DNA from 4 places in the Streptomyces sp. NPDC048370 genome. Region 1 is predicted to be linked to each of the others. Evidence: riboswitches for the same ligand, from Rfam matches in the RefSeq annotation. Region 1 holds a riboswitch; each other region holds the start of a gene.

Evidence for each region. Region 1 has a riboswitch for cyclic di-AMP ahead of ACGFYP_RS02940 (peptidoglycan DD-metalloendopeptidase family protein). Riboswitches for the same ligand answer to the same signal wherever they lie in the genome.
Region 2: it holds a riboswitch for cyclic di-AMP, as region 1 does, so the genes downstream of both, ACGFYP_RS04425 (transglycosylase SLT domain-containing protein) here and ACGFYP_RS02940 (peptidoglycan DD-metalloendopeptidase family protein) in region 1, are expected to answer to the same signal.
Region 3: it holds a riboswitch for cyclic di-AMP, as region 1 does, so the genes downstream of both, ACGFYP_RS22460 (transglycosylase family protein) here and ACGFYP_RS02940 (peptidoglycan DD-metalloendopeptidase family protein) in region 1, are expected to answer to the same signal.
Region 4: it holds a riboswitch for cyclic di-AMP, as region 1 does, so the genes downstream of both, ACGFYP_RS07345 (M23 family metallopeptidase) here and ACGFYP_RS02940 (peptidoglycan DD-metalloendopeptidase family protein) in region 1, are expected to answer to the same signal.

Annotation. Positions count from the first base shown of each region.
Region 1 is NZ_JBICYI010000001.1:688,374-691,638, reverse strand. It holds gene ACGFYP_RS02955 (helix-turn-helix domain-containing protein) at 1-167, shown strand, start outside; gene ACGFYP_RS02950 (DUF6126 family protein) at 188-343, shown strand; gene ACGFYP_RS02945 (tyrosine-protein phosphatase) at 360-1,172, opposite strand; cyclic di-AMP (ydaO/yuaA leader) riboswitch at 1,533-1,721, shown strand; gene ACGFYP_RS02940 (peptidoglycan DD-metalloendopeptidase family protein) at 1,726-2,697, shown strand; gene ACGFYP_RS02935 (SGNH/GDSL hydrolase family protein) at 2,866-3,265, shown strand, end outside.
Region 2 is NZ_JBICYI010000002.1:122,603-125,867, reverse strand. It holds gene ACGFYP_RS04430 (phosphoribosyltransferase family protein) at 1-760, shown strand, start outside; gene ACGFYP_RS04425 (transglycosylase SLT domain-containing protein) at 782-1,651, opposite strand; cyclic di-AMP (ydaO/yuaA leader) riboswitch at 1,656-1,842, opposite strand; gene ACGFYP_RS04420 (phosphocholine-specific phospholipase C) at 2,122-3,265, opposite strand, start outside.
Region 3 is NZ_JBICYI010000010.1:192,678-195,942, forward strand. It holds gene ACGFYP_RS22450 (cytochrome P450) at 1-246, shown strand, start outside; gene ACGFYP_RS22455 (transglycosylase family protein) at 361-1,353, shown strand; cyclic di-AMP (ydaO/yuaA leader) riboswitch at 1,619-1,793, shown strand; gene ACGFYP_RS22460 (transglycosylase family protein) at 1,797-2,489, shown strand; gene eno (phosphopyruvate hydratase) at 2,839-3,265, shown strand, end outside.
Region 4 is NZ_JBICYI010000003.1:20,693-23,957, reverse strand. It holds gene ACGFYP_RS07350 (PP2C family protein-serine/threonine phosphatase) at 1-1,038, shown strand, start outside; cyclic di-AMP (ydaO/yuaA leader) riboswitch at 1,275-1,422, shown strand; gene ACGFYP_RS07345 (M23 family metallopeptidase) at 1,434-2,540, shown strand; gene ACGFYP_RS07340 (aldo/keto reductase) at 2,770-3,265, shown strand, end outside.

The sequences.
Region 1 (3,265 bases):
CCGTCCATGTCCTGGATCCCGGGGACAGCGCGCACTTCGACTCGCTCACCCCGCACCGCATCGGCGCCGCCGGTCGCGGCGGGGCCGAGCTGCTCTTCGTCCACACGCTGATGCAGAGCCCCGCCGCCGAGCTGTGCCTTGGTGACGGCGCACCGCATCTGCGCTGAGCCCTCCGGAAAGGACCGATATGTCCGAGAAGTTCAAGCCGGTCACCGGCGAGGAGCGCGAGGCCGGTAAGTTCCCCAAGGGGCTGGTGCTCCGCCTCTTCGCCTACCTCGTGGCGGGGCACCTCTTCGCCGGCTTCCTCTATCTGCTGTTCGCCCTCGGCGCGCAGAACCAGTGACCAGGCAGGGGCGCGGTCACGCCTCGACGACGAGCCGCTCGCGCAGCCGCGCACGGGTCTCCGGGGTGAGCTTCAGGCCCTCGGTCAGGTAGTTCTCGACCGTCCCCCAGGTCTGCTCCATCGTCTCGAACGCGGCCCGCAGGTACTCCACCCGCGCGTCGAACAGCGGGCTGATCAGCTCCATCACCTCGGGCGCCATCGCGTCCGCGGAGGTGGAGCTGCGGCGCACCTTGTAGCGGCGGTGCGGGTCGTTCGACTTGACGTAGTCGGCCTCGACCGCCTCGCGCTCGACGCCCACGGCGAGCAGTGAGATCGCGATCGAGAGGCCGGCCCGGTCCTTGCCGGCCGCGCAGTGCATGAGCGCGGGGACGCTGTCCTCGGCGAGCGCGTGCAGGATGCGGCTGTGCTCCGCGGTCCGCTCGACGATCATCTGCCGGTACGAATCGGACATTCGGGTCGCGGCCTTGCCGTCCCCCAGGATGGCGCGGAGCTGCTCCAGCTCGCCGGACCTGACGAGCTTCCAGAACTCCTTGCCGTCGGCCGGGTCGTTGAGCGGTATGTTCACGTTCCGTACGCCGGGCAGTTCGACGTCCGGGCCCTCGATCCTCACGTCGGCCTGATTGCGGAAGTCGAAGATCGTGTGGAGTCCGAGGGTGGAGAGGAACGCCGCGTCCTCCTCGGTCGCGTGGGCGAGGTGGCCGCTGCGGAAGAGGCGGCCGAACCGCACCGAACCGCCGTCCACGGTCGGCAGTCCGCCCACGTCCCGGAAGTTGCGTACCCCGGTGAGCTCGGGTTCGGTCGACGGGACCTGCGGCAGCTGCTGCGTCACGAGTGCTCCTGAAGGTTGACGGATCGCGATCGGTTCCTGATCGACTCCTGGGCCAATCATCCCGGGTGCCCGGGGTCGTGCGCACCCCTGGGTAGGGGATTGGGTGTTCTGTCCGAATTGGACCCTTCGGTATAACGCGCCCTGATTGCAGGGGAGATGGTATTCGGGGCGTGAGCAGCGTCATAAAGGTGACGGACCGTGCCTGATCGTCCGAGGTAATTCCCGTACCGGAAAAGGAAATCGATCCACCGTCATCCACGGAGGGTGACCGGAATTCGGTACGGATATCACGCCGCGGAATGCGAACGGAAACCGGCGGCTTGTTCGCCTCGACCCCGCTCGTCTAGCGTCACCGTCAATCCGGTCGGACCGCCGAATCCTGCCACCGTCCGGAATCCGCACCCATCCACGTACGGCAGGAGCGGGGGACCCAGGTAAGTACGCCGCACCGGTCTATCCGGACGGCTTGGGGTGAAGCCGCGTGAGAACGCGGCCGGACATCTCCAGTCCGAACCCGACAGCTCACCTCGTAGGCGACGGAGAGGAATTCGCCATGCCCGCGAAGGGTAAGCATCGCCGTCCCAAGGTCAACCCGATCACGCGCGGATTCGTCGCCGCCGGTACCGGCGGCGCCGTCGTCGCCCTGCCGCTGCTCGGCGCGACCGGAGCCCACGCCGCCGAGAAGGCCGCTCCGACCGTGACGCCCGAGAAGGCCGTCACCGCCGTCGCCGCCGCTCAGGCGAAGGCCGCTCCGGCCGCCGCCCCCACCGCGAAGCCGAAGACGTACTCCGTCGTCCCCGGCGACTACCTGTCGAAGATCGCCGCCGAGTACCACCTCGCGGGCGGCTGGCAGAAGCTCTACTCCGACAACCGCCAGGTCGTCGGCGAGGACCCGTCGCTGATCCTGCCCGGCATGAAGCTCACCCTCGGCGCCAAGTCGACGGCCAAGGTCGCCCCGAAGGCCGCGCCCAAGGCTGCCCCGAAGGCCGCGCCCAAGGCTGAGAAGAAGTCCTCCTCCGACGCGAGCGAGTCGCGCAGCTCCCGCTCCTCCGACCGCGGCACCGTGGCGTCCACCCAGGACTCCGCTGCGACGCAGTCCGCCCCCGCGAAGACCTCCTCCTCCGGCTGGGTCGCCCCGGTCGACGGCGGCGTCTCCACCCCGTACCGGGCCTCCGGCTCGATGTGGTCCTCCGGCTACCACACCGGTGTCGACTTCATCGCCTCCTCCGGCACCTCGGTCAAGGCCGTCGGTGCGGGCACCGTCCACTCGGCCGGCTGGAGCGGCGCGTACGGCAACGAGGTCGTCATCCAGCACGCCGACGGCACGTACTCCCAGTACGCCCACCTCTCCTCCCTCTCCGTCTCCGCCGGGCAGTCCGTCACGGGCGGCCAGCAGATCGGCCTCTCCGGTTCGACCGGCAACTCCAGTGGCCCGCACCTGCACTTCGAGATCCGCACCGGTCCGAGCTACGGCGCGGACATCGACCCGCTGGCGTACCTGCGCCAGCACGGCGTCGGCATCTGACGCTTCCGCGTCACCCGCAGCACCCCACAGGGGCCCGGCACTTCGGTGTGCCGGGCCCCTGCGGTGTATTCCGGCTTGGTGGAATCTTGACCGGTGGCGTATCTCACCCGGCGTCAACCCCTCCTTACGGTCGCGTAGGTCACATGTGTAAGGGAAAGATGAACTCCCGTGGCAGACGATTCGAGATCAAGAGACATGAACGCATTCGGGTCGTACGCGGCGATCGGGGACAGCTTCACCGAGGGCGTGGGAGATCCGGGGCCCGACGGGAAGTACGTCGGCTGGGCGGACCGCTTCGCGGTGCTGCTCGCCGACCAATTGCCGGAGCACGACGCATTCCGTTACGCCAACCTGGCCGTCCGAGGCCGCCTTCTCGACCAGATCGTGGCGGAGCAGGTCCCGCGGGCCAAGGAACTCGCCCCCGACCTGGTGAGCTTCTGCGCGGGCGGCAACGACATCATCCGCCCCGGCACCGACCCCGACGACGTCGCCGAGCGCTTCGAGCGCGCCGTCGCCGACCTCACCTCGGCCGTCGGCACGGTGATGGTGACGACCGGCTTCGACACCC
Region 2 (3,265 bases), on a different contig from region 1:
CGAGGCCGTCAGCGTCCACGAGCCGGACTTCTTCTACGCGATCGGCCAGTTCTACCAGGACTTCTCACAGACCCCGGACGAGGAGGTCGTCGCCTGCCTGGAGCGCCACCACGCCGGGCAGGGCCGGGGCGACGACGACCCGGAGGTGCGCATCCCGGCCGGGGAGGTGGAGGTCGCGGGCCACCTGGTGGTGCCCGAGGGAGCACCGGGGATCGTGGTGTTCGCCCACGGGAGCGGCAGCAGCCGGCACAGCCCCCGCAACCGGGCCGTCGCCGAGAGCCTGAACCGGGCCGGGCTCGGCACGCTCCTCTTCGACCTGCTCACCGAGGAAGAGGCGGCCGACCGCGCCAACGTCTTCGACACGGAACTCCTCGCCGGCCGGCTGGCCAGGGCCACCCGCTGGCTGGGCGGCCGACCCGGCCTCGACGCGCTGCGGACCGGCTACTTCGGTGCCAGCACCGGCGCGGCGGCCGCCCTCTGGGCCGCCGCCGACCCGCTGTCCGGAGTGGCCGCCGTGGTCTCCCGAGGCGGCCGCCCGGACCTCGCGGGCCCGCGCCTCGGCCAGGTGCGCGCCCCCACCCTGCTGATCGTGGGAGGCAACGACCCGCTCGTACAGGACCTCAACGAGGAGGCCCGCAGCCACCTGCGGTGCGAGAACCGGCTCGTCGTCGTCCCCGGCGCCGGGCACCTCTTCGAGGAGCCCGGGACGCTGGAGCAGGTCGGCGAACTCGCCGCGGGCTGGTTCGCCGACCACTTCTGACGAGCTGCTCCGAACCGTCTGTCAGTACGGTCCGTCGACGTTGTCGATGGAGCCGTACCGGTCCGCCGCGTAGTTGCAGGCGGCGGTGATGTTGGCGACCGGGTCGTAGAGGTCCATCGAGGTACCGGGCACGTGGTACGCGAGGAACGTCGGCTCGATCACCTGGAGCAGACCCTTGGACGGGGTGCCCTTGGCGGCGTTGGAGTCCCAGTTGTTGATGGCCTGCGGGTTGCCGGAGGACTCGCGCATGATGTTGCGCTGGATCCCCTCGTACGTACCGGGGATGCCGTACTTCTGCATGACGTCCAGCGACTCGCGGATCCAGCCGTCGAGGTCGTTGGTGTAGCTCTTCGCGGCCACCGGGGTCGCCTGCGTGCTCGCCTTCTCGGGCGCCGCCTTCGCGGGGGCGGCCGCGGCCGGAGCGGCGCTGCGCTGCTGCGAGCGGTCGGCCCGGTCCGTACTCGTCGTACGGGCCTGGGACTTCGCCTTCTTCGGGGCGGTGGCGGCCTTTCCGCGAAGCGTCAGTTCCAGACCGGGGTGGATGAGTGACGGGTTGTCACCCACGGCCGCGCGATTCGCGCGGTACAGGGCCTTCCAGCCGCCCTCCACGCTCTGCTCGTGCGCGATCATCGAAAGGGAATCGCCACGGGTGACGGTATACGTGACGGGGGCGGAATTCTGCGCGGCGGGAATGGATTCCGCGATCTTCGCCGGAGCGCTGAGAACGGTCTTCTCGACGGGGGCGATCTCGGGGGCCGTGCGGGGCGTCGCGTGCGCGGTGGCCGTGGCGACCAGGGGCAGGGCCAGGGCGGCGCCGCCCGTGCTCGCGAGGGCGAGACCGCGGGTCAGGGGCCTTCTCTTGGGGCGCCGGTGCTTACCGTGTGCGGGCATGATGCAGTCCTCTCCGGCGCCTGCGGGGTGAGCTGTCGGGTTCGGGCTGGAGATGCCCGGTCACGCATGCGTGACTTCACCCCGAGCCGTGCCGGAAAAACCGGACCGGCGAAATGGTGGGTCCCCCGCTCCTGCCTTCGGGTGAATGAGCGGTCTTTTCGGACGGTGGCAGGATTCGGCGATCCGTCCGGGTCGAGGTGACCGTAGGCGAGAAATGTCGACAGAAACAAGACGTCGAATGCGTGGGTTATTCAAGGCCGAGTTCCGCACCGTGCGTGCCGCGCCGAACTTCCTTGCCGGGCAAGGGGACGGGGCGTACAGGAAGATCGGTGGAACCCTCGGGGTGATTCACCTCACCCGCCATCCCATATCGGACATGCAGGGAAATTCAGCCGAGTTGAGAAATGGGGCACAAGGGGGAGTAAAAACCCCTTGTGCCCCATTTGCTCAGAACTGTGGGAGTACGTGCGTCAGCCGGTGATGCTCGGGGCGCCCGTCTCGATGTGGCCTGTGTAGCGGCGCGACCACGTGCCGTCGATGTCGGCCAGGATCGTGAAGTCGTACCAGCCGTCGTTGTAGGCCACGGCGTTGAAGAAGTCCTCGCGCGAGGAGTTCGCCGGCACCGTGTACGTCCACGGTCCGTCCGTGCGGTAGGCGTTCGAGCGGAGGGTGAAGGTCACAGGACCGGCCGAGGTGTTGGTCAGCTTGAAGAAGATCGCCGTCTTCCCGGTGCCCGGCTCGGTCGCGAACCGCGCCGCCACCTCGATCGCCTTGCCCGCCTTGGACGCGTCGCCGATGAAGCGCCGCAGGAAGCGGTTGGGCCCCATCATCGAGATGTCGTACTTGCCCGAACCGGACCCGAGCCCGATGTTGAAGTAGTCCGTGGACGTGGCGCCCGGGTCGATCGTGTACTGCCAGGCCGCCGTGTCCCGGTGCTGGTGCGGGTGGATCGTGACGTGCGCGGGCCGCTTCGCCTGCGCGCCCTGGTTCGTCATCGAGAACCAGGCGAGGATCTTGCCCGCCGCCCCGAACTCGAACCGGTCGAGGTTTCCGTTGACCTGGTACGGCAGGGCGCGCGCCGGACGTGTCCCGCTCTCCTGCGCCGGCAGGGCGTTGTCCTGCGGCACCGGGTTGGGCAGCGGACCGCAGGTGTCCTGGCCGATGACCTTGGCCGTGGAGGGCAGGCCCGAGGGGACGCCGTACACCGGGCGCGCGAAGTCGAAGACGCCCGTCAGGTCACCGGTGACCTTCCGCCGCCAGGCGCTGATGTTCGGGCAGGTGGCCGGGGTCCCGAGGGCGGCCGTCCAGGTCTCCATGAAGCGCAGGACGGAGGTGTGGTCGAAGACCTCCGAGCTCACCCAACCGCCGCGCGTCCAGGGAGACATGACGAGCATCGGGACACGGAAGCCCAGGCCGATCGGCACCCCGTCGATGTACTCGCCGGGAGTGCCCGGCGGGGCGACCGGGGGCGGCACGTGGTCGAAGAACCCGTCGTTCTCGTCGTAGTTGAGGAACAGCACTGTCGAGTCGAAGACCTCGGGGTTCGCGGCCAGCGCGCGGTAGACCAGGTCGACGAAGTGCGCACCGTCGCCCGGCGGGGCGTAGGGGTGCTCG
Region 3 (3,265 bases), on a different contig from region 1:
ACGCTCGATCTGTCCCGGCGCGACAACCAACACCTCGGCTACGGGCACGGCATCCACTACTGCATCGGGGCGCCGCTCGCCCGGCTCGAAGGACAGATCGCGCTTGCCACGCTCCTGACGCGCCTGCCGGATCTGCGACTTGGTGCCGATCCGTCCGATCTGCGGTGGCGGGGCGGGCTCATCATGCGTGGATTGCGCACACTTCCGGTGGAGTTCTCCCCCTCGTCCACCTCTCGCGAGAGCTGACGATCCGTCAAGACTGTGACTTTTACGTGATCTCCGCTGCATCGACTTGTGACTCACGTTCGAATGCCGCTACGTTCACCGTCACCTCAGCAGTCACGCGAAAGGCAGCTCCGCATGCGCTCCGGGAACGGACGACACCGCAGACCCCGCCAGGCCCCCGCCATCGTCGTCGCCGCAGGCGTGACGGGATCGGCCCTCGCGTTGCCCCTCCTCGGGGCGGGCTCGGCCTCCGCCGCCGACGCGGCCACCTGGGACCGGGTCGCCGAGTGCGAGTCGGGCGGCCAGTGGAGCGCCCACTTCGGCAACGGCCTCTACGGCGGGCTGCAGTTCACCCAGGAGAGCTGGGAGCGCCACGGCGGTCTGGCGTACGCGCCGAGCGCGGACCTCGCCAGCCGCGCCCAGCAGATAGTGGTGGCCGACAAGGCCTTCGCCGCGGGTGACACCCAGTGGGCCACCTGCGCCCCGATCGCCGGTCTCACCGTCGACGGCGTCAAGCCCGGCGTCGACCCGGGTCCCGCCGTCGAGCCGAGCGAGCCGACGGGCCCGCTCCCGGAGTCCAACCGGACCGCCGGCCTTCCGAACGTCCAGGCCCCGCCGGAGGCCCTCGAGGGCCCCGAGGCCACCCCGACCCCGTCGGCGCCCTCCTCGCCCTCCGCGGCCACCCCCGGGGCGTCCCCCGCGCCGACCGCTCCCGGGACCGGCAAGCACCGGGGCGGCGCTGCCCCGGAGGCTACGGACGGGACGGACGAGTCGGGCAAGACGGACAACTCGCGTGAAACGGGCCGTCACGCCTCGCCGGCTGACGGGTCGACACCGGGCGCCACCGACGAGGAGGCGGCGAATCGGGACAGTAAGGACAGTGGCGACACTGCGGACAAGACGCCTGCCGAGGGCATCGCGGACGCTATCGGTGAATACACCGTCAAGCCCGGCGACAACCTCACCGAGATCGCCCAGCGCAACGAACTCCCCGGCGGCTGGGGCGCCCTCTATGACGCCAACCGATCGACCGTCGGCGCCGACCCGAACCTCATCCTCCCTGGCCAGAGCCTGGATCTGACGATCGGTACGCCCGCGGAGAAGGACGCGGAGACGGACCCGAAGTAGGGGTGGTTCGAGGCCGAATGTCCGGTTCTGTGCAAGTGAGACATGGGTCTCTTCGCCTCAACTGGCGTGTCTCGTCCGCAAACTCTGCTTCCGTCACCTCTCACCTGCGTAAATACCCTTCGTCCCGAGGCAAGTAGGGCCGTTTTGTCCCTCATGGACGTCTTTGAACTTCCCTCGGGTCTGTGTCTACGGTCGTCACCGCTCGCCACCGCGGGCCCCGTCGACCGAAACGCCGAATCCTGCCGTCGGCCGATGGGAACAGTCGTCGCGTCATGCGCCGTAGGCAGGAGCGGGGGACCCAAGGTAAGTGCCGTCCCCGGCCGTTGAGACAGACGGCCGAAGGAACGGCTTGGGGTGAAGCCGCGCGCCAGCCGCGCGGCCGGGCAACTCACATGGCCCGAACCCGACAGCTCACCTCGTAGGCGTCGGTGAGGAGAATCTCCATGCTGTTTTCCGCCAAGGGCAAACACCGTCGTCCCTCCAAGGCCACCCGCGCCGTCGCCCTCGCCGGTGTCGCCGGTGTCGCCGTCGCCGCCCCCCTGATGACCGCCGGCACCGCCTCGGCCGCCACGGTCTCCGAGTGGGACAAGGTCGCCCAGTGCGAGTCCGGCGGCAACTGGTCCATCAACACCGGCAACGGCTACTACGGCGGCCTGCAGTTCTCCAGCTCCACCTGGGCCGCCTTCGGTGGCACCCAGTACGCCGCCAGCGCCGACCAGGCCTCCAAGTCGCAGCAGATCGCGATCGCCGAGAAGGTCCTCGCCGGTCAGGGCAAGGGCGCCTGGCCGAGCTGTGGCGTCGGCCTCTCGTCCGCCACCCCCGGTGCCGTCGAGGAGAGCGCCCCGGCCCAGCAGGCCGCCCCGAAGCCGGAGCGTCAGGCCGAGCAGCCGACGACCCGCAGCGAGACGCGGACCGCCCCGAAGAAGGCCGAGTCCAAGAAGACCGTCACCACCCCGACCGGCAAGAAGGTCAAGAAGGGCGACGGCGAGTACAAGGTCGTCTCCGGCGACACCCTGAGCACCATCGCCGCCGCGCACGACGTCAAGGGTGGCTGGGCGAAGCTCTTCGAGCTCAACAAGGGCGTCGTCGAGGACGCCGACCTGATCTACCCGGGCCAGCAGCTTCACCTGAAGTGAGCCCGACGGCCCGCGTGAGTCCGGCGGCTCACGTAGGTCCTTCGACCCTCCCGCGGTGACCACCCCGGTCCGGAGCGCCCTTCCCCCGTGCGCTCCGGACCGGGGTTCCGCGCTGTCCGGGGTCCGTCGTCCGCGGACCGCCGGGCGGCCCCGTCGCGCGGCCGCGCCGGGGTTACCGGCGAGTAGTTCTGAGGGTCTTTGGCCCTGGATGCGTACCCTTGGGTCCTTTTTCGTCCCAGGGGGCGGGCGCCCGGCTGGCTGGAGCCCGCGAGCCGGTTAGGCTCTTGTCGCAAGGCCAAAGCGACCCTGCACCGCAAGCGTCACATCTAGCGTCACATCCCAGAAGGAGATGCTCGTGCCGTCCATCGACGTCGTCGTAGCCCGGGAAATCCTGGACTCCCGAGGCAACCCCACGGTCGAGGTCGAGGTCGGCCTCGACGACGGCAGCACCGGCCGTGCTGCCGTTCCGTCCGGTGCCTCCACCGGTGCGTTCGAGGCCATTGAGCTCCGTGACGGAGACAAGAACCGCTACCAGGGCAAGGGCGTCGAGAAGGCCGTCCTCGCCGTGATCGAGCAGATCGGCCCGGAGCTCGTCGGCTACGACGCCACCGAGCAGCGCCTCATCGACCAGGCCATGTTCGACCTGGACGCCACGGACAACAAGGCCTCCCTCGGCGCCAACGCCATCCTCGGCGTCTCCCTCGCCGTCGCGCACGCCGCGTCCGAGGCCTCCGACCTCCCGCTCTTCCGCTACCTCGGCGGCCCGAACGCGCACC
Region 4 (3,265 bases), on a different contig from region 1:
TCCACTCCCGCCGCGTACACCGCCTCCCCGATGTTCTCCGCCGCGCCGCTCATCGCCGCCCCGTTCTTCTCCATGCTGACGACACTGCTCACCGGCATCGCCGCCGTCGTCGCCAGCATCGGGCTGCACGTGTACAACCACACCACCGACGAGGTCCCCGCCCTCACCGAGACACTGACCGTCCTCACCGTCTCCGTCCTCGCCCTGCTGATCAACCGGGTCGTACGGCGCAGCGGTGAGCGGCTCGCCTCGGCGCGGGTGATCGCGGAGACCGCGCAGAAGGCCGTGCTGCCGACGCCCGCCGAGCGGATCGGCGGGCTCCATGTCGCGGCCCGGTACGAGGCCGCGCAGGCGGACGCGTTCATCGGCGGCGACCTGTTCGCCGTCCAGGACACGCCGTACGGGGTCCGGCTCGTCGTCGGTGACGTGCGCGGCAAGGGGCTCGACGCGGTCGAGGCGGTCGCCGTCGTGATCGGCGCCTTCCGGGAGGCGGCGGAGCAGGAGGCGAGCCTCGAAGGCGTCGCGCAGCGCCTCGAACGGGCGCTGGCCCGCGAGGGCACCCGCCGCGACGGGCTCGACGCCTTCGAGGGGTTCACCACCGCCGTACTGGCCGAGATCCCGCGCGGCGACGGGCGGGTACGGGTGGTCAACCGCGGCCACCCCGAGCCGCTGCTGCTGTACGCGGACGGGGGCCTGGCGCTCCTGGAGCCGACCGAACCGGCGCTGCCGCTCGGCATGGGCGAGTTGGCCGCCTGGCCGGACCGGGCCGACGAGGTCCCGTACCCGCCGGGCGCCACGCTGCTCCTCTACACCGACGGGCTCTCCGAGGCGCGCGACGCGGACGGGGCCTTCTACGAACCGGCCGAGCGGCTCGCAGGGAGGATCTTCCCGGGGCCGGAGGAGCTGCTGGACGCGCTCGTCGACGACGTCCGCCGGTTCACGGGCGGGGGTTCCACCGACGACATGGCGCTGCTGGCCGTGAGCCGCCCCGCAGCGGGCCAGCCGGAGCGGCGCCGCACGATGCCCGTGGTGCCGTGACCAGTGCCGCCGACAGTGCCGTGACCATCCGTAGTGGAGGGGTACCACTCCGATAACAATTGACGCACCGTCAGTTCTGGGGTGTCGTTCGGGGTCCGTACTGAAGCGAGGTCAAATCGGGCTGTACCAGCTCAATCGCGGAAATGATCAACCGGAACGGCTTGGAATCCGGCCCTCGTGTCTATTAACGTTCGATAACGCAGCGCGGTCGTCCCAGCCGTCGTAAGAGACGGCACCGTGCGCACGCGCCGAATCCTGAAAGGGAACCGGGGAACCACTACTTGGGGTGAATCGGGCACCTTCGCACTCGTGCGGAACCGCTCGTAGGAGACCTTCCTGCTCCGAACCCGTCAGCTAACCCGGTAGGCGAGAAGGAAGGAAAGGAGTGCGCCTCCGTGGCGTCCAACAGCCCTGCCCCCGAAGGCCTTTCTGACGGGTTCAACGCGTTCGGTGCCCGTGGTGCCGCCGGGACGGACGACGACGCGGCGACGTGGGGGGAGTGGAACCCCACCGAGGACTCCCTGCGCCAGCAGGCCCGTTCGGGTGGCCGCCACCGCGTCGTGAAGCAGCGCTCCGGCTTCGCCCGCTCCTCCACCGTCCTCGGTGTCGGCGTCATCGCGGCCGTCGGCGCGGGCGGCATGGCGACCGCCAAGGAGAAGCCCCCGGTCTCGATATCGCTCCCCGACCTCGACCTGCCGGACGCCTCCGAGCTGCCCGGCGTCGGCGAGTTCATCTCCGACGAGGACGGCGCGGACGGTACGGACTCCGGTACGACCAACCCGCAGCCGCTCACGGCCACCCTCGCCCTGCCGGCCGGCGACGTCGAGAAGACCTCCGGCGCCGAGTCCGCCTCCGCCTCCGCCTCGACGGCCGACGCCGGCGAGGCGCTGCGCGCCCGCATCCTCCAGCAGGCCGAGCAGCAGCAGGCCTCCGCCGACGCAGCCGAGAAGGCCGCGGCGGAGAAGGCGGCCGCGGAGAAGGCCGCCGTCGAGGCGGCGGCCAAGGCGGACCAGGCCGAGAAGGAAGCGGCCGCGGCGAAGAAGAAGGCCGAGGAGGAGGCGGCGGCGAAGGCCGAGGCGGAGCGCCTGGCGAAGCTCGCCGCGAGCTACTCGCTGCCCACGTCCTCGTACACGATCACCTCCACGTACGGCCAGTCCGGCTCCATGTGGTCCTCCGGCCAGCACACCGGCCTCGACTTCGCGGCGCCCACCGGCACGCCGGTCAAGGCGGTGCACGGCGGCACGATCAAGTCGGCGGGCTGGTCCGGCTCGTACGGCTACCGGATCGTCCTGGAGCTGGAGGACGGTACGGAGGTCTGGTACGCCCACCTGTCCTCGATGACGGCGAGCGTCGGCCAGTCCGTGGGCACCGGCGACACGATCGGGCGCGTGGGCGCGACCGGCAACGTCACCGGCCCGCACCTGCACCTGGAGGTCCACACCCCGGGCGGCGCGGGCATCGACCCGGCGGCCTGGCTGGGCAGCAAGGGCCTCTCGGTCTGACGCGTACGCGTCCCCGCCTCTCGGTCCGACGCGGGGACGCGACCTCACAGCCTGACGCCAGGGCGCGTCCCCGGCCTCACGGTCCGACGCCGGCCCGCGCGTCCCCGGCCTCACGGTCTGACGCCGGCCCGCGCGTACTCGGCCTCACGACTCCGGCAGCCCTGACGGCACCCCCCGGACGTCAGGGCTGCCGGAATACCCGTGTCCGGGGCAGTCGTTGTAACGTCCCATGACCTCTCTTCGCCCGCTGGGCAATTCCGATCTGCACGTCTTCCCCCTCGCGCTGGGCGGCAACGTCTTCGGCTGGTCCGCCGACCAGGAGCAGTCCTTCGCCGTCCTCGACGCCTACACCGCCGCCGGCGGCAACTTCGTCGACACCGCCGACATGTACTCCGCCTGGGCCGAGGGCAATCAGGGCGGCGAGTCCGAGACGTTGATCGGCAAGTGGCTGGCCACCCGGGGCAACCGCTCCGAGGTCGTCGTCGCCACGAAGGTCGGCGCCCACCCCCAGTACAAGGGGCTCGCCCCGACCACGATCAAGGCCGGCGTCGAGGAGTCGCTGCGCCGCCTCGGCACCGACTACATCGACCTGTACTACACGCACTTCGACGACCCGACCGTCCCGGTCGAGGAGATCGTCACCGCGCTCGACCAGCTGGTGAAGGACGGCAAGGTGCGCGCCGTCGCCGCCTCCAACATCTCGGCCGAACGGCTCCAGGCCTCCC